Regions from separate parts of the Streptomyces sp. NPDC047841 genome, predicted to be linked through region 3. Evidence: riboswitches for the same ligand, from Rfam matches in the RefSeq annotation. Region 3 holds a riboswitch; each other region holds the start of a gene.

The links. Region 3 has a riboswitch for cyclic di-AMP ahead of AB0947_RS02015 (M23 family metallopeptidase). Riboswitches for the same ligand answer to the same signal wherever they lie in the genome.
Region 1: it holds a riboswitch for cyclic di-AMP, as region 3 does, so the genes downstream of both, AB0947_RS02930 (transglycosylase SLT domain-containing protein) here and AB0947_RS02015 (M23 family metallopeptidase) in region 3, are expected to answer to the same signal.
Region 2: it holds a riboswitch for cyclic di-AMP, as region 3 does, so the genes downstream of both, AB0947_RS09155 (transglycosylase family protein) here and AB0947_RS02015 (M23 family metallopeptidase) in region 3, are expected to answer to the same signal.
Region 4: it holds a riboswitch for cyclic di-AMP, as region 3 does, so the genes downstream of both, AB0947_RS25290 (M23 family metallopeptidase) here and AB0947_RS02015 (M23 family metallopeptidase) in region 3, are expected to answer to the same signal.

Annotation. Positions count from the first base shown of each region.
Region 1 is NZ_JBEYRP010000002.1:83,905-91,330, reverse strand. Features, by position in the region: gene AB0947_RS02950 (ABC transporter permease) at 1-826, opposite strand, end outside; gene AB0947_RS02945 (ABC transporter ATP-binding protein) at 813-1,787, opposite strand; gene AB0947_RS02940 (DUF2092 domain-containing protein) at 1,842-3,053, opposite strand; gene AB0947_RS02935 (polyprenyl synthetase family protein) at 3,310-4,320, opposite strand; cyclic di-AMP (ydaO/yuaA leader) riboswitch at 4,864-5,045, shown strand; gene AB0947_RS02930 (transglycosylase SLT domain-containing protein) at 5,051-5,539, shown strand; gene AB0947_RS02925 (HAD family hydrolase) at 5,611-6,423, opposite strand; gene fahA (fumarylacetoacetase) at 6,656-7,426, shown strand, end outside.
Region 2 is NZ_JBEYRP010000005.1:84,426-91,851, reverse strand. Features, by position in the region: gene AB0947_RS09170 (nucleoside triphosphate pyrophosphohydrolase) at 1-890, shown strand, start outside; gene AB0947_RS09165 (cytochrome P450) at 1,045-2,361, shown strand; gene AB0947_RS09160 (transglycosylase family protein) at 2,581-3,684, shown strand; cyclic di-AMP (ydaO/yuaA leader) riboswitch at 3,868-4,039, shown strand; gene AB0947_RS09155 (transglycosylase family protein) at 4,044-4,811, shown strand; gene eno (phosphopyruvate hydratase) at 5,107-6,408, shown strand; gene AB0947_RS09145 (septum formation initiator family protein) at 6,514-6,990, shown strand; gene AB0947_RS09140 (DUF501 domain-containing protein) at 7,040-7,426, shown strand, end outside.
Region 3 is NZ_JBEYRP010000001.1:484,842-492,267, forward strand. Features, by position in the region: gene AB0947_RS02000 (GNAT family N-acetyltransferase) at 1-1,921, opposite strand, end outside; gene AB0947_RS02005 (HPr family phosphocarrier protein) at 2,098-2,379, shown strand; gene AB0947_RS02010 (GntR family transcriptional regulator) at 2,585-3,271, opposite strand; gene AB0947_RS02015 (M23 family metallopeptidase) at 3,469-4,224, opposite strand; cyclic di-AMP (ydaO/yuaA leader) riboswitch at 4,237-4,397, opposite strand; gene AB0947_RS02020 (pitrilysin family protein) at 4,632-6,020, opposite strand; gene AB0947_RS02025 (pitrilysin family protein) at 6,017-7,420, opposite strand.
Region 4 is NZ_JBEYRP010000015.1:19,831-27,256, reverse strand. Features, by position in the region: gene AB0947_RS25320 (DHA2 family efflux MFS transporter permease subunit) at 1-95, shown strand, start outside; gene ribA (GTP cyclohydrolase II) at 92-736, opposite strand; gene AB0947_RS25310 (MarR family transcriptional regulator) at 866-1,393, opposite strand; gene AB0947_RS25305 (dihydrofolate reductase family protein) at 1,476-2,606, shown strand; tRNA gene AB0947_RS25300 (tRNA-Met) at 2,757-2,830, opposite strand; gene AB0947_RS25295 (PP2C family protein-serine/threonine phosphatase) at 2,955-4,175, shown strand; cyclic di-AMP (ydaO/yuaA leader) riboswitch at 4,379-4,544, shown strand; gene AB0947_RS25290 (M23 family metallopeptidase) at 4,556-5,593, shown strand; gene AB0947_RS25285 (aldo/keto reductase) at 5,690-6,634, shown strand; gene AB0947_RS25280 (PrsW family intramembrane metalloprotease) at 6,710-7,426, opposite strand, start outside.

The sequences.
Region 1 (7,426 bases), on a different contig from region 3:
CCGCGTACAGCCCTTGCAGACCGAGGTTCCTCACCAGGTCGTCCCAGTAGACCGGGTCGCGCATCAGGTCGGCGAACGACAGCCAGTAGTGCGAGAACAGATACGGCTGGAGCACGTGCAGCTGGGGTATCTGGTCGACGATCTGCACGGTGATGAGCAGGCCGACCGTGGTGGCCATCGCCGCGATGCCGCTGTTGGTGAGCGTCGACACGAACAGGCCGAGGGCCGCGACACCGACCAGTGACGCGGCGACGACGAGGGCGATCAGCACGGCGCGGCCGAGCCCCTCGGCGAGGCTGATCCGGGTGCCGGAGATCGTCGTCAGCTCGCCGAGCGGGAACAGCAGCGCGCCGACGAGCAGCGCGGAGACGGTGACGACCAGCGTGGCCAGCAGACAGAAGGCCAGCACCGTCGCGTACTTGGTCAGCAGCAGGCGGGTACGGCCGGCCGGGGCGACCAGCAGATAGCGCAGGGTGCCCGCGCCGGCCTCCCCGGCGATCGCGTCGCCCGCGACGACGCCGACCGCCATCGGCAGGAAGAACGGCAGGGTCGCGGCCAGCGCGGTGAACACCAGGAACAGGCCGTTGTTGGTGATCTGCGAGATGAACGCCGGACCCTCGCCGCCCCCGCCCGCCGGTCCGCCGCCCCGCGTCTCGATCTTCACGGCGATCCCGACCAGCACCGGCACCGCGGCCAGCACCCCGAGCAGGGCCAGCGTGCGCCAGCGGCGGACGGTGGTGACCAGCTCGCTGCGCAGCAGCCCGAGAGTCCACAGCGGATTCGGCCGGCGCCCGGCGCCCACCTGGACCGCATCAGCCCGCGACATCGAAGCCCTCCCCGGTCAGCGCCACGAACGCGTCCTCCAGCGAGGCCCGTTCGACGGTGAGGCCACGGACCCGGACGCCCGCCGTGACCAGGGCCTGCGTCACCTCGGCCAGATCCCGCGCGGGCGGCTCGCCGGTGACCCGGTCCCCGTCGGCCAGCACGTCCCCGACGCCCAGTTCCTTCAGCACGCGCGCCGCCTCGGCCGGGTCCGGGGTGATGACCACCAGCCGGTCGCGCGCCCCGGCGGCCAGGTCGGCGACCGCGCCCTGGGTGACGAGCCGGCCCTGTGTCATGACCGCCGCGTGGGTGCACACCTGCTCGATCTCGTCGAGGAGGTGGGAGGAGAGGAAGACGGTCGTGCCGTCGGCGGCCAGCTCCCTGATCAGCGTGCGGATCTCGCGCATGCCCTGCGGGTCGAGGCCGTTGGTGGGCTCGTCCAGGACGAGCAGTCTGCGCGGCTGGAGCAGCGCGGCGGCCAGTCCCAGGCGCTGTTTCATGCCGAGCGAGTACGCCTTCGCCTTCTTGCCGGCGGCGGCCGCGAGACCGACCCGGTCCAGCGCCGCGGCGACGCGGGCGCGCCGGGTGCGCGGGTCGGCGGTCGGGTCGGCGGCGTCGTAGCGCAGCAGGTTGTCCCGGCCGGAGAGGAAGCCGTACAGGGCGGGGCCCTCGATGAGGGCGCCGACCTGCGGGAGGACCGTACGGGCCGCCCGCGGCATGGGCCGGCCGAGCACCCGGGCGGTGCCCGCCGTCGGTTCGATCAGGCCCATCAGCATGCGGATCGTGGTGGTCTTGCCGGAGCCGTTCGGGCCGAGGAAGCCGAAGACGCTGCCCGCCGGGACGGTCAGGTCCAGACCGTCCACGGCGAGCTGTCCGCCGCGGTAGCGCTTGGTGAGGCCGCGCGTGGCGATCACACTCGCCGTCGGGTCGCCCGGCTCCGGCTGCGTGGCGGACGGTTCGTCCATCGGCTCCCCTCGGTTCGTCCGGTTCGTCTCATCGGGTGCGGTGTGCCGGGAAGGTCACTTCCCGGCGTCGGCCGCCTTCACCAGGGCCTCCTTGGTCACCGTGCCGGCGTAGACCTTGCCGTCGTCGGTGATCAGGGCGTTGACCAGGCGGGTGGAGAAGACCGTGCCCTTGCCGAACTTCCCGGAGACCGGGTCGCCCAGCGAGCCGAGGAAGCCGCCGAGTTCACCGCCCTGGGAGCCGGTCGGCACGCCGCCCTTGGCGCCGGTGTCGAAGGTGGCGACGGACGTCCAGCCCTTGCCCAGCACCTTCAGCCCGTCCTTGCCCTCCAGGCCCCCGGCGAAGCCCTCACCGTGCTCCGGAGCGTGCTCCCGGGCGCCGCCGGCGTCCTTCCCCTCGGTGACCTTCGCGCCCTTGGGCGGCGTGAAGTCGAACGTGGAGGCGGCGGGCCGGGCGAAGGAGACCTGGGTGAAGCCCGCGTCGAGCACGGCGGCGCCGCCGCTCCTCGGGGTCAGCGTGAACTTCAGCGGCATCCCGGTCTTCGCGTCCACGGCGATGCTGATCGCACCGACCGTGGTGCCGGACTGCCTGGGCCGGATCAGCAGCTTGTAGGCGTCGCGCCCGGCGACGTGGGCGGTGCCGTCGACGGTGACGGACGTGGTGTCGTCCACCGACTTCAGGGCCTGGTCGGCGAAGTCCTTGGGCGTGGCCGGCGGCTCGGTGCCGCGGTCCTTGCCGGAGGCGGCCCCGGTGGCGTGGTAGACCTCGTTGCTCTTGCTGTCGTAGCCCCAGACGTCCTTGCCGTCGTGGATGAGGCTGTACTCGGCGCCGCTCTCCAGCAGCGACAGCTTCTGCCGGTCGGGGCCGTCGGCGGCGACGCGCAGGGTGTGCGTGCCGGAGACCAGCTCGGTGAGCTTGGCCTTCGGGTCGGCGGAGGAGCCGTCGCCGGAGCCGCCCCGGCCCGAGCCGGACATCAGGCCGTTCTGGAGGCCGCCCAAATCGGGCAGGCCGAGGTCGGTGCTGACCTTCACCGTGCCGGACAGCTGCTGCACGTCCGACTTGGCGATCTTCTCGATGAGCTGCTGGGCGCTGATCCTCGGCAGGTCGGGGTCACCGGAGTCGGCGAGCGCCGGGACCAGCCCGATCGTGGCCGCCGCCACCCCCACCACCGCGACCGGCACGGCGTACCGGGCGGCCTTGCGCCGGCCCGAGCGCGGGTGCTCGTCCCGCGCGGCGCCCACTGCGTCGTCGGATTCGTACGGTGCCATGTGTGCCTTACCTCCGTCGTCGGCGGCGGCTGTCCTCACCCTGGTCCGCTGGTCCACCCTGAGCCGCCATTCTCACCCGAAACGGTGAGGAGTGGTGATTTCCGTGATGTCCATCTGACCAAATCGGCTGTGCACAAGCGTCAGACCACGGAGCCAACTCCGTCTACACCTGCGGTATGACATCCGGCGGTGGTTCCTCCGCCCGACCCGTAGGGGTCGCGCCGGACGCCGGGGCCCGTACGGGTGACCGGCCCGGTCAGCCGGCGCGGTGCACGACCGCGTCGCACAGCTCGATCAGCGCCGCCTTGGCATCGCACTCGCGCAGCGGGGCGAGCGCGGCCCGCGCCTCCTCCGCGTACCGCACGGTGTCCCGGCGGGCCTGCTCCAGCGCGGGGTGCGCGCGCAGCGCGGCCAGCGCCTCGGCGTGCCGGGCGTCGTCGCTGAGGTCGGAGTCCAGCAGCGCGCACAGCGCGACGTCCTCGGCCAGGCCCAGCCGGGCGGCCCGCTCGCGCAGCCGGAGCACCGGCAGGGTCGGGATGCCCTCCCGCAGGTCGGTGCCCGGGGTCTTGCCGGACTCGTGGGAGTCGGAGGCGATGTCCAGGACGTCGTCCGCGAGCTGGAAGGCGACGCCGAGGCGTTCCCCGTACTGGGTGAGGACGTCGACGACCGTCTCGTCCGCGCCGGACATCATCGCGCCGAACCGGCACGACACCGCCACCAGGGAGCCCGTCTTGCCGGCGAGCACGTCCAGATAGTGCTCGACCGGGTCTCGGCCGTCCGAGGGACCCGCGGTCTCCAGGATCTGGCCGGTGACGAGCCGTTCGAAGGCGAGGGCCTGCACCCGGACCGCCTCGGGACCGAGGTCGGCGAGGATCTGGGACGCGCGGGCGAAGAGGAAGTCGCCGGTGAGGACCGCGACGGAGTTGCCCCAGCGGGTGTTGGCGCTGTCCACGCCACGCCGTACGGCCGCCTCGTCCATGACGTCGTCGTGGTACAGCGTGGCCAGGTGGGTCAGCTCCACGACCACGGCCGAGGGCACCACGCCCGGGGCGTAGGGGTCGCCGAACTGGGCCGCGAGCATCACGAGCAGTGGCCGGAACCGCTTCCCGCCCGCCCGCACCAGGTGCTGCGCTGCCTCCGTGATGAACGGGACCTCGCTCTTGGTGGCTTCGAGCAAGCCTTCCTCGACAGCCGCCAATCCGGCCTGGACATCGGCTTCCAGAGCCTGGTCCCGCACGCTCAGCCCGAACGGCCCGACGACGGTCACGAGGGGTCTCCTGTCTGCTGGTGTCTGCTGGCGGTTACACGGTTTGTCGATAGGTCGCTGCCATCACTCAAGTCAGCGTATCCGGTCCTGTTTCGATCACCGATAGCGCCCACCGGTCCAGCCTGGGCGATACCGGATCATGACCGGCATGGTTTTGATCACACAGTGTGAGCGGATTTTTATCCATATAAGAGTAATCCGGACACTGTGCCCTCGCCTCGGCAACGACGCCCCCCATATGCCAGGTTCCGCCACCACCCCGACTTCCGGTGCAAATCCCCCTAATCCCTCATATCCGATTTAAAACTGTTTGCCATTTCGTGAGTTGGGTCACGCGCCCGGCCGGCCCGGCCGCCCGGCCCGGTTCTCGCAACCCCTTGCCGTGTCGGCGAGTTGAGGATTGGCAACCGCAAAGGATCAAGCACCTCATACGGCATCGATCAAGGTCAAATCGCACGTTGTATGAATCCGGCCCTTGTTCCCGACATGTGCTCTCGCATACGTTCCGGGCCGTCGGGCGGACGCCGAATCCTGCCGCCGCCCGCATACCCATCGACGAACTCATTCGTACGGCAGGAGCGGGGGACCCAGGTAAGCCGCCGGTCCGGAACGGCACACGCCGCGCCGGGACGGCTAGGGGTGAAGCCATGCCTCCGTCAGGGGCACGGCCGGGCATCTCCCCGCCCGAACCCGACAGCTCACCTCGCAGGCGCCGGAGAGGAACGCCCCCATGTCTGCTGTCGCCCAGCCCCGCCGTACCCGGAACAGCCGCCTGGTCCGCGCGCTCACCGCCGTCGGCACCGGTGCCGCCGTCCTCGCCCTGCCGCTCATCGGCGCGGCCGACGCCTCCGCGGCCCCCCGCACCACCACCACGCCGGCCACCACCCCGGCCGGCTACCCGAACAACCTCGACGGCTGGATCCGCGAGTCACTGGCGATCATGGCCGAGAAGCACATCCCGGGCACGTACAACGGCATCCACCGCAACATCATCCGCGAGTCCTCGGGCAACCCGAAGGCCATCAACCTCTGGGACTCCAACGCCGCCAAGGGCATCCCGTCCAAGGGCCTGCTCCAGGTCATCGACCCCACGTTCAACGCGTACCACGTGGCCGGGACGTCCTTCGACATCTACGACCCGGTCGCCAACATCACCGCCGCCTGCAACTACGCGGCCGCGCGGTACGGGTCCATCGACAACGTGTTCGGCGCGTACTGACGGGCACCGGCGGCCTGACCGGGCACCGGCCGGCCGCCTGACCGGGCGCTGCCGGTGTCCCGGTCAGCCGGTCAGCCGGTCGGGAAGAGTCGTTCGAGGACGACGGCGACGCCGTCGTCCTCGTTCGACGAGGTGACCTCGTCGGCCACCGCCTTCAGTTCCGGGTGCGCGCCGGCCATGGCGACACCGCGCCCGGCCCAGTCGAACATCGGGATGTCGTTGGGCATGTCGCCGAACGCGAGGGCCCGTTCGGCGGCGATCCCGAGCCGTTCCGCGGCCAGCGCCAGCCCGGTCGCCTTCGTCACCCCGCACGGCTGGAGCTCCACCGTGCCCGGCCCCGACATCGTGACCGTCGCGAGCGAGCCCACCGCCGCGCGGGCCACGGCCGCCAGCTCGTCGTCGGACAGGGTGGCGTGCCGCAGCAGCACCTTGCTGATGGGCGCGCACCACAGGTCGTCCCGCCGGCCGACCCGCACCGCGGGCAGTGTCGGGTGGGGCATCCGGTAGCCGGGCTCGATGAGCGTGAGCCCGTCCACGCCGTCCTGGTCGACCGCCGCGTAGACCTCCCCCACCTCCGCCTCGATCTTGCCGAGCGCCGTCTCGGCCAGCTCCCGGTCCAGCCGGACGGACCACAGCAGACGGTCGGTCGCGGCGTCGTAGACCTGGGCCCCCTGTCCGCACACCGCGAGCCCGGCACCGCCGAGGTCCGCGAGCAGCGACCGCACCCGCGGGGCCGGGCGGCCCGTCACCACCAGGTGGCGGGCACCGGCCCGCGCCACCCGCGCGAGCGCGGCGAGGGACCGGTCCGAGACGGTGTCGTCGCCGCGCAGCAGCGTCCCGTCCAGGTCGGTGGCGATCAGTGCATATGCCGGGGTGGGTGCCATGATCAGAGAATACGGACAGCACGCCCCGCCGACTCATCTGTCGTTCCCCGCACTTACGTGCCGCTCCCGCCCAACCGCTCACCGCTGTTGGCGCGATGGGCACCGCTCGGCCCAGACCTGCCGAGCCCCGGGTGAGGCACTGCCCAAGACACGCGCCTCGGCCGTAACGTGTGGCCCGACCACATGGAACGCAGTGCCATGCATGGCCCGGATGAGAGTGAGGCAGCACCCCATGCCCCCCTTCGACGTCCCCGAGGGCGACCCCTTCGGTCCGCACAACCTCCCCTACGGCGTGTTCTCGCCCTCCGGCAGCACGGAGCGGAGGATCGGCGTCCGGCTCGGGAACCACGTCCTCGACGCGGGCGCCGCGGCCGCCGCGCTCGGCTCGCCCCACCAGCCGCTGCTCGCCCGGCCCACCCTCAACCCGCTGCTGGCCGCCGGCCGCGCCACCTGGTCGGACGTACGGCGCTCCGTCGCGTCCTGGGTCACCGACCCGGCGCACCGCGCGACCGTCGAGCCGCTGTTCCACCCCCTGTCCGAGGTGAGCCTGCACCTGCCCTTCGAGGTCGCGGACTACGTCGACTTCTACGCCTCGGAGAACCACGCCCGCAACGTCGGCCGGATCTTCCGCCCCGACGCCGAGGACTCCCTCACCCCCAACTGGAAGCACCTGCCGATCGGTTACCACGGCCGCTCCGGCACCGTCGTCGTCTCCGGCACGGACGTCGTACGCCCGTGCGGGCAGCGCAAGGGCCCGGCCGACCCCGCGCCCGTCTTCGGCCCCTCGATCCGGCTGGACATCGAGGCCGAGGTCGGCTTCGTCGTGGGCGTGCCGTCGCGGCTCGGCGCCCCGGTCGCGCTCGGCGACTTCCGGGAGCACGTCTTCGGGCTGTGCCTGCTGAACGACTGGTCCGCGCGCGACATCCAGGCCTGGGAGTACGTCCCCCTCGGCCCGTTCCTCGGCAAGTCCTTCGCGACCTCGGTGTCGGCGTGGATCACACCG
Region 2 (7,426 bases), on a different contig from region 3:
CCGCCTGGCAGGCCCTGCGCACCGCCGACGCCGTGCTGTGCGCGGACGGCGCCCATCCGCAGCTGCCGTATCTGCGCGAGGCCGGGATAGCCGTGGCACAGGCGTCCCCCACCGCCCAGGAGCTGGTCGACGCCTGTGCCGGCGGCCGCACGGTGGTGGTCGTGGCCACGGGCGAGGGAGAGCCCGCCCTCACCGACGGCCTCGCCCGGCTCGCGGGCTCCGGCCGGATCGCCATGCCGGAGCTGGAGCTGCTCCCCGCCTCCTACGACCTGCCCGGCGCCCGCCTGCTGGACCTCGTGCAGGTCATGGACCGCATCCGCGCCGAGTGCCCGTGGTCCTCCCGGCAGACCCACGAGGGCCTGGCGAAGTACGGCATCGAGGAGGCCTACGAACTGGTCGAGGCGATCGAGGCCGGCGACCGCGCGGAACTGCGCGAGGAGCTGGGTGACGTCCTCCTCCAGGTCGTCTTCCACTCCCGCATCGCCGAGGAGGACCCGGACGCGCCGTTCTCCGTCGACGACGTCGCCGGCGGCATCGTCGCCAAGCTCATCCACCGGCACCCGCACGTCTTCGGCGACGAGCAGGCCGAGACCCCGGAGGACGTCAAGGAGCACTGGCTGCGCACCAAGGCCGAGGAGAAGCGGCGCGAGTCGGTCACGGACGGCGTCCCGCTCGGCCAGCCCGGCCTGGCCCTCGCCGCCAAGCTCGCCTCCCGCACCCGCACGGCCGGCCTCGACGTCCCGCTGCCGCAGGGGGACGGCATCGGCTACGAGCTGCTGGCGCTGGCGGCCCGCGCCGAGGCGGCGGGCACCGACCCGGAGGCGGCCCTGCGCGCGGCGGCCCGCGCCTACCGGGACGCGATACGAGCCGCCGAGGGCCTGCCGGCCTAGCGCCGGCGGCGTTCCGCCCCGGGGGGCCTGCCCGGCGCCAGGGCCGGCACCCCGCCCCCACCCCGCCCCGCTGTCACCCCACGCCGTTCCCACCCCATCCCACCCCCACCCCACCTCGTCCGACGCCCCCCGGCGAGCCGGATACGGTCGAGGTGTGACCGACCAGCCCTGCCCCGCCGAGCCGTCCTCCCACCTCGCCGAACCGTCCGCCCACCCGGGCGAGCCGGCCCCCGCCCTCTTCACCTGGGAGTTCGCCACCGACCCCTATCCCGCCTACGCCTGGCTGCGCGAGCACGCCCCCGTGCACCGGACGCGGTTGCCGAGCGGGGTCGAGGCCTGGCTGGTCACCCGGTACGCCGATGCCCGGCAGGCCCTGGCCGACCAGCGGCTCAGCAAGAACCCGGCGCATCACGACGAGCCCGCGCACGCCAAGGGCAAGACCGGTATCCCCGGCGAGCGCAAGGCCGAGCTGATGACGCATCTGCTGAACATCGACCCACCGGACCACACCCGGCTGCGCCGGCTGGTCAGCAAGGCCTTCACGCCCCGCCGGGTCGCCGAGTTCGCGCCCCGGGTGCAGGAGCTGACCGACCACCTCATCGACCAGTTCGCCCGGCGCGGCTCCGCCGACCTCATCCACGAGTTCGCCTTCCCGCTGCCCATCTACGCCATCTGCGACCTGCTCGGCGTCCCGCGCGAAGACCAGGACGACTTCCGGGACTGGGCGGGCATGATGATCCGGCACGGCGGAGGCCCCCGGGGAGGCGTCGCCCGGTCGGTGAAGAAGATGCGCGGCTACCTCGCCGAGCTCATCCACAAGAAGCGCGAGGCACTGCCCGCCGAGCCCGCGCCCGGCGAGGACCTGATCTCGGGCCTGATCCGCGCCTCCGACCACGGCGAGCACCTCACCGAGAACGAGGCCGCCGCCATGGCCTTCATCCTCCTGTTCGCCGGCTTCGAGACCACCGTCAACCTCATCGGCAACGGGACCTACGCCCTGCTCACACACCCCGCGCAGCGCCGGAGGCTGGAGGAGTCCCTGGCACGCCGGGAGACGGACCTGCTGGCGACCGGCGTGGAGGAACTGCTGCGCTACGACGGCCCGGTGGAGCTGGCCACCTGGCGGTTCGCCACCGAGCCGCTCACCATCGGCGGACAGCGGATCGCGCCGGGCGACCCGGTGCTCGTGGTCCTCGCCGCCGCCGACCGGGACCCGGAGCGGTTCGCCGACCCGGACGTGCTGGACCTCGCCCGCCGCGACAACCAGCACCTCGGCTACGGCCACGGCATCCACTACTGCCTCGGCGCGCCGCTCGCCCGGCTGGAGGGCCAGACCGCGCTCGCCACCCTGCTCACCCGGCTGCCCGATCTGCGGCTGGCCGCGGACCCGGCCGAACTGCGCTGGCGCGGCGGACTCATCATGCGCGGCCTGCGCACCCTGCCGGTGGAGTTCACACCCGGCGGCGCCTGAACAGCGCGCGCCTGCCGGACACACCGTCCGACCTGGTACGGCAGGACCCCGCACAGGCTTCTGCAAGGGAACATGACAGACGTTCACCTCTGTGATCTTCACGTGATCTGTGCGGCATGAACTTGTGACAAGTGATCGTCTGCCGATACGTTCACCCATCAGCGCGGCGACCGGCTCCGTCCGCCGCGCCGGTCCTGCTGTCGCTCGAAAGGCTTCTGCATGCTCTCCGGGAACGGCCGACACCGTCGCCCCCGCCAGGCCCCGGCTCTCCTCGTCGCGGCCGGAGTGACCGGCTCCGCCATCGCCATCCCGCTGCTCGGCGCGGCGAGCGCCAACGCGGCCGACGGCACCACGTGGGACAAGGTGGCCGAGTGCGAGAGCGGCGGCTCGTGGAGCGCGGACACCGGCAACGGGTACTACGGCGGCCTGCAGATCTCGCAGGAGGACTGGAACGCCTACGGCGGCGGCCAGTACGCGGCCAGCCCCGACCAGGCGAGCCGCAACCAGCAGATCGCCGTCGCCGAGAAGATCCTCGCCGACAAGGGCACCACGCCCTGGGCCACCTGCGCCCTGCTGTCCGGTCTCACCGAGGGCTCGGGTTCGACGCACGTCGACACGGGCGTCGGCGGTTCAGGCGGTTCGGGCAGCGCGGGCGGTTCGGGCAGTACGGGCGGTTCGGGTAAAACGTCCGGATCGGGGGGCAACTCCGGTACATCCGGTTCCTCCGGCAGCTCCGGCTCGTCCGGTCTGCCGGATTCGTCGCCCTCCGCGGACGCGGACTCCGACGCCAACTCCGGCTCCGGGGCCGGGTCCTCCTCGGGCGAGGCCACCACCACTCCGAGCGCCAAGCCGGACAAGGGCGCCGGTACGGCCACCGGTTCGACAGGTACCGACACCCCCAAGTCCGACAAGTCCACCACTCCGGACGCCGGAAGCCCGCAGGGAACCGGCAGCGTGCCCACCGCCACCCCGGACACCGGGGTCGGGAACGACCCGCAGCAGGCCGCCGGTTCCTGGAGCCTGGTCGACACCGGGTCCCTCGGCGGCGGACGCCACCGGGGCCCGAGCGCGGACGAGGGCAGCGGGGGCGAAAGCGTGACAAACGGTCAGAACGCCGCGTCTTCCGGCCGGCACGCCTCCCATGACACGGACACGTACACGGTCCGTCAGGGCGACACGCTGGCCTCCATCGCCGACTCCCTTGACGTCGACGGCGGATGGCGCGCGCTGTACGCCGGCAACAAGAAGGCCATCGGGACCGACCCGAATCACATCAGTGCCGGTCAGACCCTGGAAGTCGGGGGCGAAACGGGCGCGAAGTAGGGGGAGTTGGCGTCCCGCTTAGCGCCCTAATGTCCGGTTTGGCGAAAGTGTGGGATGAGTCTCAGAAGCCCTGATCGTCTTTGATATTCCGCGGATCGCGTGTCTACGGTCGTGATCGCTCGTCACCACGAGCCCCGGCAGCCGCAACGCCGAATCCTGCCAGCGGTTGCCCGGGAACAGTCGTCGCGTCAAGCGCCGTAGGCAGGAGCGGGGGACCCAAGGTAGGTGCCGGGCCCGGCAGTTGATGCCGGAACCGGCTCGGGGTGAAGCCGCACCCGCGTGAGCGGAGTGCGGCCGGGCAACTCAACCGGCCCGAACCCGACAGCTCACCTCGCAGGCGTCGGTGAGGGGATCGATCCATGCTGTTTTCCAGCAAGGGCAAGCACCGTCGTCCGTCCAAGGCCGTCCGCGCCGTCGCGCTCGCCGGTGTCACCGGTGCCGCCGTCGCCGCTCCGCTGATGGCGGCCGGCAACGCCTCCGCCGCCACCGCCTCCCAGTGGGACACGGTCGCCCAGTGCGAGTCCGGTGGCAACTGGTCCATCAACACCGGCAACGGCTACTACGGCGGTCTGCAGTTCTCCGCCTCCACCTGGGCCGCGTACGGCGGCACGCAGTACGCCGGCACCGCCGACAAGGCGAGCAAGGCGCAGCAGATATCCGTCGCCGAGAAGGTCCTCGCCGCTCAGGGCAAGGGCGCCTGGCCGGTCTGCGGCACGGGCCTGTCCGGCACTCCGTACAACGGCTCCGCGCCGAGCACCTCCACCCCGAGCACCTCCAACGGCTCCAGCACCTCCACCGGCTCCAGCACCTCCACCGGCTCGGGCAGCTCCACGGGCTCGGGCAGCTCCACCGCCACCCGCTCCACCGGCGAGCAGGCCGCCTCCCGCTCCGCCGAGCGTCCGGCCGCGAGCGCGAGCAAGGGCCAGGGCAAGACCGTCACCACCCCGACCGGCAAGAAGGTCAAGAAGGGCGACGGCGAGTACAAGGTCGTCACCGGTGACACCCTCAGCTCCATCGCCGGCAAGCGCCACGTGCAGGGCGGCTGGCAGAAGCTGTTCGAGCTGAACAAGGACATCGTCGAGGACGCCAACCTGATCTACCCCGGTCAGCAGCTGCACCTGAAGTAAGACCCGCCCGGCGGCCCGCGCCCGCGCGCGGGCCCGCTGAAGGCCCCCAGCGGGCCGTACCCCCGTCCCCACGGGCTCCCCGCCCGGTGCGTGTTCCCCCGTACGCACCAGGGCGGGGCTTTTTGCGTCCACCGGCCCGGAACCCTTTGTTTCGGCGAGAAACAAAAGGTACCGTCGGCGTGTCCACGGGACGGTCGGTCGGTGGCCGACGCCCCCGGGACGGTTAGGCTCTAGTCGCAAGGCACAGCCGTAAGGCACACCGCCCCGCACTTCCAGCGTCACATCCAAGAAGGAGATGCTCGTGCCGTCCATCGACGTCGTCGTAGCCCGGGAAATCCTGGACTCCCGAGGCAACCCCACGGTCGAGGTCGAGGTCGGCCTCGACGACGGCAGCACGGGTCGTGCCGCCGTCCCGTCCGGCGCCTCGACCGGCGCCTTCGAGGCCATCGAGCTCCGCGACGGCGACCCGAACCGCTACCAGGGCAAGGGCGTCGAGAAGGCCGTCCTCGCCGTGATCGAGCAGATCGGCCCCGAGCTGGTCGGCTACGACGCCACCGAGCAGCGCCTGATCGACCAGGCCATGTTCGACCTGGACGCCACCGACAACAAGGGCTCCCTCGGCGCCAACGCCATCCTCGGCGTCTCGCTCGCCGTCGCGCACGCCGCCTCCGAGGCCAGCGACCTCCCCCTCTTCCGCTACCTGGGCGGCCCGAACGCGCACCTGCTGCCGGTGCCGATGATGAACATCCTGAACGGCGGCTCGCACGCCGACTCCAACGTGGACATCCAGGAGTTCATGATCGCCCCGATCGGCGCGGAGTCCTTCTCCGAGGCCCTGCGCTGGGGCACCGAGGTCTACCACACCCTGAAGAAGGTCCTGAAGAGCAAGGGCCTGTCCACCGGCCTCGGCGACGAGGGCGGCTTCGCCCCGAACCTCGGCTCCAACCGTGAGGCCCTCGACCTCATCCTGGAGGCCATCAAGGAGGCCGGCTACATCGCCGGCCAGCAGATCGCCCTCGCGCTCGACGTGGCCGCCTCCGAGTTCTACAAGGACGGCAAGTACCTCTTCGAGGGCAAGGAGCGCTCCGCCGCCGAGATGACGGAGTACTACGAGGAGCTCGTGGCGGCCTACCCGCTCGTCTCCATCGAGGACCCGCTGTTCGAGGACGACTGGGCCGGCTGGAAGGTCATCACCGACAAGCTCGGCGACAAGGTCCAGCTGGTCGGCGACGACCTGTTCGTCACCAACCCCGAGCGCCTCGCCCGCGGCATCGAGGAGGGCGCCGCCAACGCCCTGCTGGTCAAGGTCAACCAGATCGGCTCGCTGACCGAGACCCTGGACGCCGTCGAGCTGGCCCAGCGCAACGGCTTCAAGTGCATGATGTCGCACCGCTCCGGCGAGACCGAGGACGTCACCATCGCCGACCTGGCCGTCGCCACCAACTGCGGCCAGATCAAGACCGGCGCCCCGGCCCGCTCCGAGCGCGTCGCCAAGTACAACCAGCTGCTGCGCATCGAGGAGATCCTCGACGACGCGGCGGTGTACGCGGGCCGCAGCGCGTTCCCGCGTTTCCGCGGCGGGATCTCCAAGGGCTGACCCATCCTGGCGTAGGGCTCAGCCAGTCGTACGTACGTCCCCGTGCTCGGTCCCGTACCGTGTCCGGGGACGTACGCGCGTGTGAAAGGGGAGGCGGAGAGCCAGATGGCCGTGAGGGACCGGGACCGTTTCTCCACCGCGACCAGGCTGCGGCTGCTCGGCGAGCAGACCGCGGCCCGGGTCTACCGTTCCCAGACCAAGCGGCAGGCCCGCCGCTCCCGGCTCACCGGCCGCGCGGCCCTGCTCGCGCTCGTGCTGTGCACGATGATCGTCGCCCTCGCCTACCCGATGCGGCAGTACGTCTCCCAGCGCGAGCAGATCGCCGACCTGGAGCGGCAGCGGCAGCAGGCCCGTGAACGCGTCGAGCAGCTGCGCGACCTGAAGGCGCGCTGGCAGGACGACGCCTACGCCGAGCAGCAGATCCGCCGCCGGCTGCACTACGTGATGCCCGGCGAGACCGGGTACGTGGTGGTCGACCCGGGCGCCGCCAGGCAGTCCCGCGCGGACCTCGGGGCCGCCCGCCGGCCCTGGTACACGAACGTCTGGGAAGGCGTCGACAAGGCCGACGCCTCCGACCAGTGACCGGCTCGCCCGGTCCGGCAACCGACACCAACCCACCCTGAAAGCAGTCATGGAAACCCCTCCGCCGCCCACTCCGCGCACCGAGCCCACCGACGCGGACGTAGAGGCCTTCAAGCAGCAGCTGGGCCGCCCGCCGCGCGGCCTCAGGGCCATCGCGCACCGCTGCCCGTGCGGTCAGCCGGACGTCGTGGAGACGGCGCCGCGCCTGCCCGACGGCACGCCCTTCCCGACGCTGTACTACCTGACGTGCCCGAAGGCGTCCTCCGCCATCGGCACGCTGGAGGCGAACGGCGTGATGAAGGAGATGACCGAGCGGCTGGGCCGCGACCCCGAGCTGGCCGCCGCGTACCGCGCCGCGCACGAGGACTACGTCCGCCGCCGGGACGAGATCGAGGTCCTCCAGGGCTTCCCGAGCGCGGGCGGCATGCCGGACCGG
Region 3 (7,426 bases):
CGGGGGCAGCCGCGCCCTCGGTGCCGGGCGCCTTCTCGACGGCTCCCGGTGCGGTGCTCGCCGCCGCCGACAGCGCTTCCGCCAGTCCCCCCAGCTCCACGTGCACCACGAGCACCGGCTTGCCCGGCACCGCCGCCGCGGCCGACCGCAGCGCCTCCGCCAGTTCGGCGTCCCCGGGCGAGCTCTCCCCTATCGCGGGGATCGCCGTGACGACGACGGCGTCGTTCGTGCCGTCGGACAGCGCGGCGGCGAGCGCCCGGTGGAAGTCCTCCGCCGTCGCCCCGGTCGTCAGGTCGACCGGCCGCGCGGGCCGCAGTCCCTCGGCGAGGCACCGGTCGTAGGTCAGCACGCCCAGCGACTCGGAGTTGCCCAGGATGGCCACGCGCGGTCCGACGGGCAGCGGCTGGCGCGCGAGCAGCAGGCCCGCGTCGACCAGCTCGGTGATCGTGTCGACCCGGATCACACCGGCCTGCCGGAGGAGCGCGGAGACGGTCTCGTACGGCAGCCGGGTGGCCCGTACCGCGTGTCCCTGCGGTGCCGTGCCGGTCCCCTGCACCACCACGAGCGGTTTGGCCGCCGCCGTCCGCCGGGCGAGGCGGGTGAACTTGCGGGGGTTGCCGATCGACTCCAGGTACATGAGGACGACGTCGGTCTCGGGGTCGTCGTACCAGTACTGGAGGACGTCGTTGCCGGAGACGTCCGCGCGGTTGCCGGCGGACACGAAGGTGGAGACGCCGGTGACGCCGGTGACCCCTCCGCCGCGCCGGTGCAGCCGGGAGAGCAGGGCGATGCCGATGGCACCGGACTGGGCGAACAGTCCGATGGGGCCGGGGCGGGGCATCTCGGGGGCGAGCGAGGCGTTCAGCCGGACGTCCCGGGCGGTGTTGATGATGCCGAAGGCGTTCGGGCCGATGATCCGCATGCCGTACGCGCGCGCGGCCCGCACGAGGGCCCGTTGCCGCTCGCGCCCCTCGGGCCCGCTCTCGGCGTAGCCGGCGGAGAGCACGACGAGCCCCTGGACGCCGTGCTCCCCGCACTCGGCGACCACGGCGGGCACGTGCGCGGCCGGTACGGCGACGACGGCCAGGTCGACCGGCCCGTCGATGTCCCGCACCGAGCGGTGCGCGGGCACCCCGTCGACCTCCTTGAGGCCGTCCGGGAAGGCTTTGTTCACGGCGTGCAGGCGGCCGGGGTAGCCGGCGTCGCGGAGGTTGCCGAGGACGCCGCGGCCCACCCCGCCGGGGGCGCGGCCGACGCCGACGACGGCGACGGAGCCGGGCGCGAGGAGCCGCCGTACGGAACGGGCCTCGGCGCGCTGCTCCCGCGCGCGCTGCACGGCGAGGGAGCGGTCGGTGGGTTCGAGGTCGAACTCCAGGCGGACGACGCCGTCCTCGAAGCTGCGCTTCTGGGTGTAGCCCGCGTCCGTGAACACCTTGATCATCTTGGTGTTGGCGGGCAGCACCTCGGCGGCGAAGCGACGGATGCCCCGCTCGCGCGCGACGGCCCCGATGTGCTCCAGCAGGGCGGAGGCGACCCCGCGGCCCTGGTGGGCGTCCTGCACCAGGAAGGCGACCTCGGCCTCGTCGGCGGGCGCGGACGCGGGCATGCCGTCGGTGCCGATGCGGTCATAGCGTACGGTGGCGATGAACTCGCCGCCGATGGTGGCCGCGAGTCCCACCCGGTCCACAAAGTCGTGGTGCGTGAAGCGGTGGACGTCCTTGGCGGAGAGCCGCGGGTACGGCGCGAAGAAGCGGTAGTACTTCGACTCGTCCGAGACCTGCTCGTAGAAACTGACCAGGCGGTCGGCGTCATCAACGGTGATGGGCCTGATGCGTGCGGTGCCACCGTCGCGCAGCACCACGTCCGCCTCCCAGTGGGCGGGGTACTGGTGCCGGTCCTGCCGGTCCGCCGAGGTCTGCATGGGCCCCAGAGTACGGCTCGCGTCCGACAACGGCGCGAGGCAGTCTGTGGAGGACGGGACGCCGGACCGAGGCCGCGGTCCGGTGCCACACCGGAGGGGACGGACGTCCGCTCCGGACACGCTTCACGGTATGGGAAACTGGTCTAGACAACCTGAACACCGAAGGGCAGCAACACATGGCTGAGCGCCGCGTCAACGTCGGCTGGGCCGAGGGCCTCCACGCCCGCCCCGCCTCCATCTTCGTCCGAGCCGCCACGGCCACAGGCGTCCCGGTGACGATCGCCAAGGCCGGGGGCAACCCCGTCAACGCGGCCTCCATGCTGGCCGTCCTGGGCCTGGGTGCCCAGGGTGGCGAGGAGATCGTCCTCGCCTCCGACGCCGAGGGCGCCGACGCCGCCCTGGACCGTCTGGCCAAGCTGGTCTCCGAGGGCCTGGAAGAGCTGCCCGAGACCGTCTGAGCGGGCACCGCACAGAACGCCGGAGCCGCGTTCGCCTTCCGGGGCGGCGCGGCTTCGCCGTATGCGGACGCACGCGACCCGATGCGCCGTCGGTTTACCCCCCGCCGCGCCGGCCGGCGCCTTCCGGGAATTTCTCGCACGACGAATTCGGGCAGCAGGAATTACCCGGCCCAAAAATAGCTCTCCTTTGTATACGGTGCGCTTGTTAATGCCGCGGGCCCGACATGTTTACGGCAGGTTGCGAAGTCCTCACGCGCTCCACGGCGAAAGAGAACCGCAGCCGGTGCGCGCCCGTCGCGCGCTCGGCGTGCAGCGTCGTGAGCGCCCGCGCGCGCTCGGCGTCGCCGCGGGCCACCGCGTCCACGATGGCAGCGTGCTCCGTCCAGGACTCGACCGGGCTGACCGGCGCCTCCACCGTGTACATCCACGCGATCTTGTGCCGCAGCTGGGTGAGCACCGAGGTCAGCGAGGCGCTGCCGGAGGCCTGGGCGAGCGTCTCGTGGAACCAGCCGCCCAGCGAGCGCAGGTCCTCGTTGCCGCCCCTGCGGGCCCGCTCCTGGCCCAGCCGGACCAGACCGCGCAGCACCTTCAGATGGGCCTCCGTGCGCCGCTGGGCTGCCCGGGCGGCGCCCAGCGGCTCCAGCAGCGTCCGCATCTCCAGCAGGTCGGCGGCCTCCTGCTCGGTCGGCTCGGCCACGCACGCGCCCGCGTGCCGGCGCGTCACCACGAAGCCCTCGGCCTCCAGGGTGCGCAGGGCCTCGCGCACGGGGACGCGCGAGACGCCGTAGCGGCGGGCCAGGACTTCCTCGGTGAGGCGGCTGCCGCGCTCGTGGACCCCCGCGACGATGTCGTCCCGGATGGCCGTGCACACCGAGTGCGCCGGAATACGCATGACCGACCTCCGCCTTCATCCCGGTGAAACGTCGACGATGGACGTGTGTTCCGCGACTCTATTCCAATGAGCCGGAATTTCCGACGGCGGACCCTAATTCATGGCTATTTTTTGGACAGCGGTCCGGCGGACACCGGGAAAAACAGCGAAAGCCCCGGCTCGGTGAGCCGGGGCCTCGGACAGCCGTGCGGTCGGTGTCAGACGTTCACGCCGTGCTTGCGGAGGTAGGCGACGGGGTCCACGTCCGAGCCGTACTCGGGGGTCGTGCGCGCCTCGAAGTGCAGGTGCGGGCCGGTGACGTGGCCCGTGGCCCCGGACAGGCCGATCTGCTGGCCCGGGACGACCTTCTGGCCCACCACGACGCCGATGGACGACAGGTGGCCGTACTGGGTGTACATGCCGTCGGCCATGCGGATCACGACCTGGTTGCCGTACGCGCCGCCCCAGCCCGCGGAGACGACCGTGCCGGAGCCCACCGCGTGGACGGCCGTGCCGCCGGCCGCGTGGAAGTCGATCCCGGTGTGCGCTCCGGAGCTCCACAGGGAGCTGCTCGCCTGGTAGGCGGTGGAGACGTAGGAGTGCGCGATCGGGGCGACGAAGGTGTTCAGCCGCTTGCGCTCGGCCTCACGGGCGGCCCGGACCTTCTCGGCGCGGATCTTCTGCGCCCGCTCGGCCGCCGCCTTCACCGCGGCCTCCTCGGCCGCCTTCTGCTCGGCGGCCTGCTGCTGCGCGGCGGCCTGCGCGTCGATCTCGTCGGCGACGCCCTCGGACACGGCGACGACCGGGGTGAGGCCGGTCTGTTCCGCGGTGTTCCCTGCGGCGAGCGCCGGGGAGGCGGCGAGGGTGCCGATCACACCGGTGGTGGTGAGGGCCGCGACGCCGGCCGCCTGGGCGGTGGTCCGCTTGACCCGGCCGGGCTTGCGGTGCTTCCCGGTGGCGCACATGAACGCCATGAAGTGGCTGGTCCTTTCCTTCCCTCTCGCCTACCGGGTTAGCTGACGGGTTCGGAGCAGGAAGGTCTCCTACGGGCCCCCTCGCACACGCGCGGACGCCCGATTCACCCCAGGGACGGTGGGTCCCCGGCTCCCCTGGCTCGCGCCGTACGGGGACTCGGCGATGACTGTCCGGTGCCGCGGGTGCGGCGCACTGCCTGACGAACAGCCCGGACGAAGCTACGCAAGCACGCTGTCAGTCCTCAAACGCATCCCGCCTTTTGTAGCGCATCCCACAGGGCAGACAGGCAACCTCCGCCCCAAAACGGGCATCTGAGCAAGGGAGTGGAACAACGTGGGGCCCTGACGACCCGTAGGTCACCAGGGCCCCACGCGCGCGTGCCGTCGTCCGGCCGCCGCGGTGCCGTCTACTCGGCCGCCACCACGGTCACTTCACCGATGCCCAGCGCCTCCACCGGCGCCTTGATCTGCGACGCGTCACCGACGAGGACGGTCACCAGGCGGTCCACCGGGAAGGCGTTCACGACGGCCGCGGTGGCCTCCACCGTGCCCGTGGCCGCCAACTGCTGGTACAGCGTCGCCTGGAAGTCGTCGGGCAGGTGCTGCTCGACCTGGTCGGCCAGCGTGCTCGCGACGGCCGCCGCGGTCTCGTACTTCAGCGGCGCCACACCGACCAGGTTCTGCACGGCGACGTCCCGCTCGGCGTCGGTCAGGCCGTCCGCCGCGACCGTGCGCAGCACCTTCCACAGGTCGTCCAGCGCCGGGCCGGTGTTGGGGGTGTCCACGGAGCCGCTGATGGCGAGCATCGCCGCGCCCGTGCCGTCCGGCGCGGACCGCATGACCTGCCCGAAGGCGCGCACGCCGTAGGTGTAGCCCTTCTCCTCGCGCAGGACGCGGTCCAGGCGGGAGGTGAGGGTGCCGCCGAGGCAGTACGTGCCGAGCACCTGGGCGGGCCACACCCGGTCGTGCCGGTCGGGCCCGATCCGGCCGATGAGCAGCTGGGTCTGGACCGCGCCGGGCCGGTCCACGATGATCACGCGCCCGGTGTCGTCGGCCGTCACCGGCGGCACCGGCCGGGGCTCGCCCGGGGTACCGGTCCACGCGCCCAGGGTGTCGTCGAGCAGCGCGTCCAGGTCGGCGCCGGTCAGGTCGCCGACGACGACCACGGTGGCCGTGGCGGGGCGCACATGGCGGTCGTAGAAGGCGCGTACGGCCGCCTCGTCGATCTTCTCGACCGTCTCCTCGGTGCCCTGGCGCGGACGGGACATGCGCGAGGTCGCCGGGAACAGCTCCTTGGAGAGTTCCTTGGCGGCCCGGCGGGAGGGGTTGGCCAGCTCGTGCGGGATCTCGTCCAGGCGGTTGCGGACCAGCCGCTCGACCTCGCTCGCGGCGAAGGCGGGCGCGCGCAGGGCGTCGGCGAGCAGGCCGAGGCCCTTGGCCAGGCGGGAGGCCGGCACCTCCAGGCTCAGCCGGACGCCGGGGTGGTCGGCGTGCGCGTCGAGGGTGGCGCCCGCACGCTCCAGCTCGGCGGCGAACTCCTCGGCGGAGTGCTTGTCGGTGCCCTCGGAGAAGGCCCGCGCCATGATCGTGGCGACGCCGTCCAGGCCGGCCGGCTCGGCGTCCAGGGGCGCGTCCAGCAGCACCTCGACGGCGACGACCTGCTGGCCCGGGCGGTGGCAGCGCAGCACGGTCAGGCCGTTGTCCAGCGTGCCGCGCTCGGGCGCCGGGAACGCCCACGGCTTGGCCTCGCCGGGCCGCGGCTGGGGGTGGAAGTCCATGGTGGCGAGCTCGGTCACTTGGCCGTCTCCTCGTTCTCGGTCTCGTCGCGGCCCGCCTCTACGGTCGCTTCCTGCTCCGGGTCCTCGGGGACCCCGGCGTCCGGGGCGTCCTGCGGGGACTTCGGCTCGTAGACGAGGACCGCGCGGTTGTCGGGCCGCAGGCGGGCCTCGGCGACCTCCTGGACCTCCTGCGGGGTCACCTCCAGGACGCGCTGGACGGCGGTCAGGGCCAGCTGCGGGTCGCCGAACAGGACCGCGTACCGGCACAGTTCGTCGGCGCGGCCGGCGACCGTCCCGAGCCGGTCCAGCCACTCGCGCTCCAGCTGGGCCTGGGCGCGCTCCATCTCCTCGGGCGTGGGGCCCTCCGCGGCGAAACGGGCCAGCTCCTCGTCGATGGCGGTCTCGATGACCGGCACCTCGACGTCACCGGAGGTCTTCACGTCCAGCCAGCCCATGGAGGGGGCACCGGCCAGGCGCAGCAGGCCGAAGCCGGCCGCGACGGCCGTGCGGTCCCGGCGCACCAGCCGGTTGTACAGGCGGGAGGACTCGCCGCCGCCCAGGATGGTCAGGGCGACGTCGACCGCGTCGCACGCGCGCGTGCCGTCGTGCGGGAGCCGGTAGGCGGCCATCAGGGCGCGCGCCGGGACCTCCTCCACCACGACCTCGCGCTTCTGCTCGCCGATGACGTCCGGCAGGGAGCCGTCGCGGGGGGCGGGCTTGCCGTCGTGGGACGGGATCGAGCCGAAGTACTTCTCGATCCAGGCGAGGGTCTGCTGGGGGTCGATATCGCCGACCACGGAGAGCACCGCGTTGTTCGGCGCGTAGTAGGTGCGGAAGAACCGGCGGGCGTCCTCCAGGGTGGCCGCGTCCAGGTCCGCCATCGAGCCGATCGGCGTGTGGTGGTACGGGTGGCCCTCCGGGTAGGAGAGCGCGGTCAACTTCTCGAAGGCGGTGCCGTACGGGACGTTGTCGTAGCGCTGGCGGCGCTCGTTCTTGACGACGTCCCGCTGGTTCTCCATGGACTCGTCGTCCAGGGCGGCCAGCAGCGAGCCCATGCGGTCGGCCTCCAGCCAGAGCGCCAGCTCCAGCTGGTGGGCCGGCATGGTCTCGAAGTAGTTGGTCCGCTCGAAGCTGGTGGTGCCGTTCAGCGAGCCGCCGGCGCCCTGCACCAGCTCGAAGTGGCCGTTGCCCTTGACCTGCGCCGAGCCCTGGAACATCAGGTGCTCGAAAAGGTGAGCCAGGCCGGTACGCCCCTTGACTTCGTGGCGGGAGCCGACGTCGTACCAGAGGCAGACCGCCGCCACCGGGGTCAGGTGGTCCTCGGAGAGCACCACGCGCAGACCGTTGGCCAGGCGGTGCTCGGTCGCTGTCAGGCCCCCGGAGCCTGCCTCGGCTGTGGTCGTGTGACCCATGGGCATGTACGT
Region 4 (7,426 bases), on a different contig from region 3:
CCAGCTTCCGGCTCACGTACGCCGTGACGGCCGCCCTGCTCGCCGTCGCCGTCCTCTCCGCCCTCCGGCTCCCCGGCCGCCCCGCCGCCGGCTAGCCCGCAGTCAGCTCGGTCAGCTCCGTCAGTTCCGCCAGCGGCAGGGTGTGCTGGGTCTGGAGCACCTTCGCGCGCAGGTAGCGGACGTTGTGGGCGGTGGTGAAGACACCGGTCGGCACCCGGTCCCGTACCGCGATCCCCAGCGAGCGCAGCTGTTCGGCCTTGTCGGGGTTGTTGGAGAGCAGGTCGAGCTCGGTGATGCCGAGGGCGCCGAGCATCTGGGCGGCTGCCGTGTAGTCGCGGGCGTCCTCCGGCAGGCCGAGGGCGGCGTTCGCCGCGTAGGTGTCGAGCCCCTCGTCCTGGAGGGCGTACGCGTCGAGCTTGTTGTAGAGGCCGATGCCCCGGCCTTCCTGGCGGAGGTAGAGCAGGACGCCGCCGCGGCCGGCGATGCGCTCGACCGCCTCGCGCAGCTGAGGTCCGCAGTCGCAGCGGGCCGAGCCGAAGACGTCCCCGGTCAGGCACTCGGAGTGCAGGCGCACCAGCGGGACGGGGCCGGGGTCGCCGAGGACGACGGCGAGGTGTTCCCGGCCGTCGGTGAGGCCGTGGAAGGTGACGAGTTCGGCGTCGGTGCCGTAGCCGTCGGCGAAGCGCAGCGGTACCCGGACGCGGGCGCGCGGGATGGCGGCGGGGATGTCGGGCATGCGGGTCCTCCGAGACAGTTGCTTCAGATTTGAAGCAGCGGTTCGCAGGGACCCTACCTCTGCTTAAAAGTTAAAGCAATCGCGGACCCGGCGGCCCGGCCCGCTCGGCAGGACGCCCGGGGGCCCCGCTCAGGAGGATGCCGAGGGCGATGAGCACGACGAACGGCGCCGCCAGGGGACGTCCTCGGCGCCGCACCGGTCGTCCTCGCCCTGCAGCCCGCGCGCGATCCCCGTGCAGATCTCCTCGAGCTGCCCCACCTGCTCCGGGGTCAGCCGGTCGAACAGGGTGCTGCGGACCGTCTCGACGTGCCCGGGCGCCGTACGCTCCAGGACGGCCACCCCCTCGTCCGTCAGCACGGCGAGCGAGCTGCGCTTGTCCCAGCGGCAGTTCTCCCGGCGCACCAGGCCGTCCCGCTCCAGCCGGGTCACCACGTACGTGAGCCGGCTGCGGGTGATCTTCAGCGTCTCGGCGAGATCGGTCATGCGCAGCCGCCGGTCGGGGGCGTCGGAGAGGTTGGCCAGCACCGAGTAGAACAGGTGCGGCATGCCGCCCTCCTGCTGGAGCTGCCGGTCGATGGCGTCCTCCAGGAGACGGGAGGCGGCCATGTAGGCGCGCCAGGCGCGCTGCTCGTCGGGCGTGAGCCAGCGGGTCGTCATGCCCCCAGTGTAAGTTTGTTTAAAACTTGAACCAGCTCGTCCGCCGGACGGGTGAGCTCCGCCTCCGGAAGAGAGGGCGCCGATGCCCCTGCCGTACGTGCTGCTGTCCGCCGCCGTCTCCCTCGACGGTTACCTGGACGACACCGGCCCCGACCGCCTGCTGCTGTCCAGCCCGGCCGACTTCGACCGGGTCGACGCGGTACGGGCCTCGGCCGACGCGATCCTCGTCGGCGCCGGGACGATCCGCGCCGACAACCCCCGCCTGCTGGTCAACTCCGCCGAGCGGCGCGCGGAGCGGGTGGCGCGGGGTGAGCCGGAGTACCCGCTGAAGGTCACGGTCACGGCCACCGGCGACCTCGATCCGGACGCCAGGTTCTGGCACACCGGCGGCGACAAGATCGTCTACACCACCGACCGGGGCGCCGAGCGGGCCGCCCGCCGCCTCGGGCGCAGCGCCGACGTCGTCCCGCTCGGTCCCGACCTGGACTGGCGGGCCCTGCTGGAGCACCTCCACGACGTGCGCGGCGTCGGCCGCCTGATGGTGGAGGGCGGCGGCACGGTCCACACCCAGCTGCTGCACCAGGGCCTCGCCGACGAACTCCAGCTGGTCCTCGCCCCGCTGTTCGTCGGCGATCCCGCGGCGCCCCGCCTGTTCGGGCCGGGGGCCTACCAGCCCGGACGGCTGCGCCTGCTCGACACCCGCCGGATAGGGGACGTCGTGCTCGTGCGGTACGTGCCGACGGCCCCCGGCACCGGGCCGGTCGCCACCGCCGCCGACCGCCACTGGCTGCGGACCGCCTGTGAACTGGCGGCGCTGTGTCCGCCGTCGGAGACGGCGTTCAGCGTCGGTGCGGTGGTCGTGGCCGCCGACGGCACGGAGCTGGCCCGCGGCCATTCGCGGGAGGGCGCCGATCCCGTCGTCCACGCGGAGGAGGCGGCGCTCGCGAAGATCGGCGCGGACGACCCGCGGCTGGCCGGTGCCACCGTGTACAGCAGCCTGGAGCCCTGTGCCCGGCGTGCGTCCCGGCCGGCACCCTGCGCCGAGCTGATCCTCCGGGCGGGGGTGCGCAGGGTGGTCACCGCCTGGCGTGAGCCGGACACGTTCGTGGCGGCGGCCGACGGAAGCGGGGTCCTGGCCTCCCGGGGCGCGCGGGTCGTCGTGCTGCCCGAGCTGGAGGAGCTGGCCAAGGCACCGAACGCCCATCTGCTGTGAGCGCCCGCCCGCCCGCCGGGGTGCCTGGCGGGCGGGCGCGGGTGCGTCGCGGCCGGTCGCGCGGCTCCCCGCGCCCCCGCGGGGCGCCGCAGTGGGCCGAGAACGACTCAGGGCCCGGAATCCTGGGGATTCCGGGCCCTGCGCCTTCAGTAGCGGGGACAGGATTTGAACCTGCGACCTCTGGGTTATGAGCCCAGCGAGCTACCGAGCTGCTCCACCCCGCGTCGTTGTGACTCCAGTGTACGCCATGCGCGGGACCGCTCGCACACCCCTTTCGGCCCACACCGGTCGCCGCCCGCCCCGGGGCCCGGAAACCTGGAGGTACGTCGGACAAGCGGGAGACACGCGGTGCGCCCTGGAAAGGTGGAGGACAGCCTGTACGCCAGGGCGGGCGGCCGGCTCCCCGGCGACCCCGTGCCCGACCCGGGGCTCGGTGACGAACCGGTGCCGGCGCGCGCCCGCCGCCGCCCGAGCCCCCGCGCCCTGGCCCGCGCCCTGCCCGCCCTGCTCGTCGTCTGCGGTGTCCTGTACGGCCTGCTCGCCCCGGACGACTTCACCGCCGTCCCGTTCTTCACCGCGGCCCCGCTGGTCGCCGCGCCCCTGTCCTCGCTGCGCACCACCGTCCTGACCGGTCTCCTCTCCCTCGCCGCCGCCTACGCCGTGCACACCCACGCCGGGGCCCATCCCGCCGTGGGCACCCTCACCGACGTGGTCACCGTCGCGACGGTCGCCCTGCTGGCCGTCGCCATCAACCGGGTGGTCCGGCGGGGCGACCGGCGGCTCGCCTCCGCCCGCGAGATCGCCGAGGCCGCCCAGCGGGCCGTCCTGCCGGAACCGGACGAGCGGATCGGCGGCTACGAGATCGCGGCCTGCTACGAGGCGGCACGGCAGGACGCGTTCATCGGCGGCGACCTGTACGCCGTGCAGGACAGCCCCTACGGCGTCCGGCTGGTCGTCGGGGACGTGCGCGGCAAGGGCATGGGCGCGGTCGCCGCGGTGGCCGTGGTGATCGGCGCGTTCCGGGAGGCGGCCGAGCAGGAGGCCACGCTGGAGGCGGTCGCCGGGCGGCTGGAGCGGGCGCTGGCCCGCGAGGGCACCCGGCGCGACGGGATCGACGCCTTCGAGGGGTTCACCACCGCGGTCCTCGCCGAACTCCCGCACGGCGACGGCCTCGTACGGATCGTCAACCGCGGCCATCCGCCGCCGCTGCTGCTGCACGCCGACGGCACCCTGCGCACCCTGGCGCCCGCCGAGCCCGCGCTGCCGCTCGGCATGGGCGACCTCGGCATGTGGCCGGACAGGGCCACCGAGACCGCCTTCCCGAGCGGCGCGACCCTGCTGTTCCACACCGACGGCCTGTCCGAGGCCCGGGACGCCCACGGCCGGTTCTACGACCCCGAACGGCGGCTCGCCGGGCGCGCCTTCGCCGGCCCGGCCGCGCTGGTCGGCCGGCTCGCCGAGGAGGCGCGCCGGTACTCCGGGGGCGGCATGGCCGACGACATGGCGCTGCTCGCCGTGCGGCGGCCCGGACCGTCACCGAAGGTGACCGGGCGACCGCCGTGCGCATAACATCTGAGTCACCATCAAAACCGAAAGTGACTGCTGAACGGGCCGGACGCTCGGTCAACTCGCCCGTTTTGGCGGAGTAGTGGCCGATAGCTCCGCCGGTAAAGACGTGAATGATCAAGCCGAACGGCTTGGAAAGTGACTGTCGGGTCTATTAACGTTCGATAACGCAGCGCGGTCGTCACAGCCGTCACAAGAGGCGGCTCCGTGCGCACGCGCCGAATCCCGCGAGGGAGCCGGGGAACCACCACCCTGGGGTGAATCACGCGAATGCCGTCGTGAACTCGTCGAGTCCACGACCGGTATACGCGCGTAGGAGACCTTCCTGCTCCGAACCCGTCAGCTAACCCGGTAGGCGAAAGGAAGGAAAGGAGTACGCCCGCGTGGCGTCCAACCGGCCTGCCCCAGAAGCCCCGTACATACCGGCTCAGCGCGAGCCCGAGACCTTCGGGTACGGCGCCTACCGCGCCGAGGAGGGCCCCTGGGAGGAGTGGAACCCCACCGAGGAGTCCGTCGCCCCGGTGCGCGGCCGGCATCGCGTCGCCAAGCAGCGCGGCGGCTTCGCGCGCAGCTCCACCGTCCTGGGCGTCGGCGTCATGGCCGCGGTCGGCGCGGGCGGCATGGCCAGCGCCAACACCGGCAAGCCGCCGGTCTCCCTCTCCCTGCCGGACCTGCCCTCGGTCGGCTCCCTCTTCCACGACCACTCGGCCGACTCCCACCCGGCCGAGGCCGCCACGGCCACGCTGAGCACCGTCGGTGTGACCACGGCCGCCGGCGAGGACAGCGCCGACGCGGGCGAGGCACTGCGCAACCGGATCATGGCCCAGGCCGAGCAGCAGCAGGGCCAGGCCCAGAGCAGGGCCACCGCCGCCGCGGTCGCCGCCGCCGAGAAGCAGAGCGCCGACGCCGCCGCCCAGGCCGAGAAGGAGGCCGCCGCCCAGGCCGCCGCGGCCAAGGAGAAGGCGGAGGCCGCCGCCGCGAAGAAGGCGGAGGAGGAGCGGCTGGCGAAGCTGGCCGAGCAATACACGCTGCCCACCTCCTCGTACACGATCACCTCGACCTTCGGCCAGGCCGGCGGGATGTGGTCCTCCGGCTACCACACTGGTCTCGACTTCGCCGCCCCCACCGGCACCCTGATCAAGGCCGTGCACAGCGGCACGATCACCGAGGCGGGCTGGGCCGGCTCCTACGGCTACCGCACCATCCTCACCCTGGACGACGGCACCGAGCTGTGGTTCTGCCACCAGTCCTCGATCAGCGTCTCCGTCGGCCAGAAGGTCACCACCGGCGAGGTCATCGGCCGCGTCGGCGCCACCGGCAACGTCACCGGGCCGCACGTCCACATGGAGGTCCACCCCGACGGCCAGCCCACCGGCATCGACCCGATGGCGTGGCTGCGCGGCAAGGGCCTCAACCCCTGACGGTCCCGTCCCGCGCAGGGACCTTTGCGAGATCTTGACGGGGACTCCGTGCCGGCGGCGGGATGCGATCACCCGCCGCCGGTGTTGCCTTGACGTATGACATCGCTTCGTAAACTCGGCTCTTCCGATTTCGAGGTCTTCCCGCTCTCCCTCGGTGGCAACGTCTTCGGCTGGACCGCCGACGAACAAGCCTCCTTCGCCGTCCTCGACGCCTACACCGCCGCGGGCGGCAACTTCATCGACACCGCCGACTCCTACTCCGCCTGGATCGAGGGCAACCAGGGCGGCGAGTCGGAGACGATCATCGGCAAGTGGGTCAAGGCCCGCGGCAACCGCTCCGAAGTCGTCATCGCCACCAAGGTCAGCCAGCACCCGGAGTACCAGGGCCTGTCCGCGGCCAACATCAAGGCCGCCGCCGACGCCTCCCTGCGCCGGCTGGGCACCGACCACATCGACCTCTACTACACCCACTTCGACAAGCCCGAGGTGCCGGTCGAGGAGATCATCGGCGCGCTGGACGAGCTGGTGAGGGCCGGGAAGGTCCGGCACATCGCCGCGTCCAACATCAGCCCCGAGCGGCTGCGGGCCTCCCTGGACTTCTCCGACCGCGAGGGCCTCGCCCGCTACGTCGCCGTCCAGCCGCACTACAACCTGGTCTCCCGGGACACCTACGAGGGCCCGCTGCAGGACCTCGTCGCCCGCGAGGGCCTGTCCGCCGTCCCGTACTTCTCCCTCGCCTCGGGCTTTCTCACCGGCAAGTACCGGCCCGGTACGACCGTCGACAGCGCCCGCGCCGAAGGAGCCCGGAAGCACGCGGAGTCCGAGCGCGGCCAGAAGGTCCTCGCGGCCCTGGACGAGATCGCCGCGGCCCACGGGGCCCCCGTCGCCACGGTGGCCCTGGCCTGGCTCGCCGCCCAGCCCACGGTCACGGCCCCGATCGCCTCGGCGAGGACGGTGGAACAGCTCCCGGCGCTGCTGGGGGTCGCGGAGCTGGAGCTGACGGAGGCCGAGGTGACCCGGCTGACGGAGGCGTCCGCCTAGCTGCGGTCTTTCCTCTGGATCATCCCGGCACCGCGCGGCCCGGCGGTGCCGAAGAAACCCCGTCAGCCCCCGGGACTACGTCCGGTACGGGTTGTACGCGGGGTACGGCACCGCCGGATACCCGTACGGCGCCGGCCCCCAGAACACCGGCGCGGGAACCGACGCCCTGCTCGCGTACTCCAGCGCGGGCCGGGCCACGTCCCTGCGCTTCCACAGCTCGTCCAGCAGCTCACGCTCCCGGACGACGAAGTCGGGGCCGGCCTTGCCCCCGCGCCCCCGGTGCCGCAGGAACGCCAGCGAGGTCGCGTACGCCTCGTACCGGGCCACCTCCCGCGCGGCCTGGCGCCCGTGGTGGTGCCGGGCGTAGTCCCGGGCCATCCGGCGCGCCCGCATCGACCCGAGCGCGAACGGCTCGGCCGGGCCCAGCCACCCGGCCAGCACGTACGTGGGCAGCTCCGCCCGCACGGTCCGCAGCTCCCGCTGCCGGGTCCAGACCGCCAGCCAGGTCACCACCGCGAACACGGGCACCATGAAGGCGCCGTAGACGGCGAAGAAGCCGTACTCGCCGAAGGTGGAGGAGCCGTTCCAGAAGGCGTGCATGCTCATCGCGAGCAGCAGCCCCACCACCGGCAGCAGCACCCGCCGCACGTGCTGCCGCTCGGCGGACAGCGCGGCGACGCCGAAGCCGATGCCGGTGAGGACGGTGAACAGGGGGTGCGCGAACGGGGACATCACGATGCGCACGAAGAAGGTGGCGGCGGTGACGGAGGCGATGCCGCGGTCGCCGGTGAG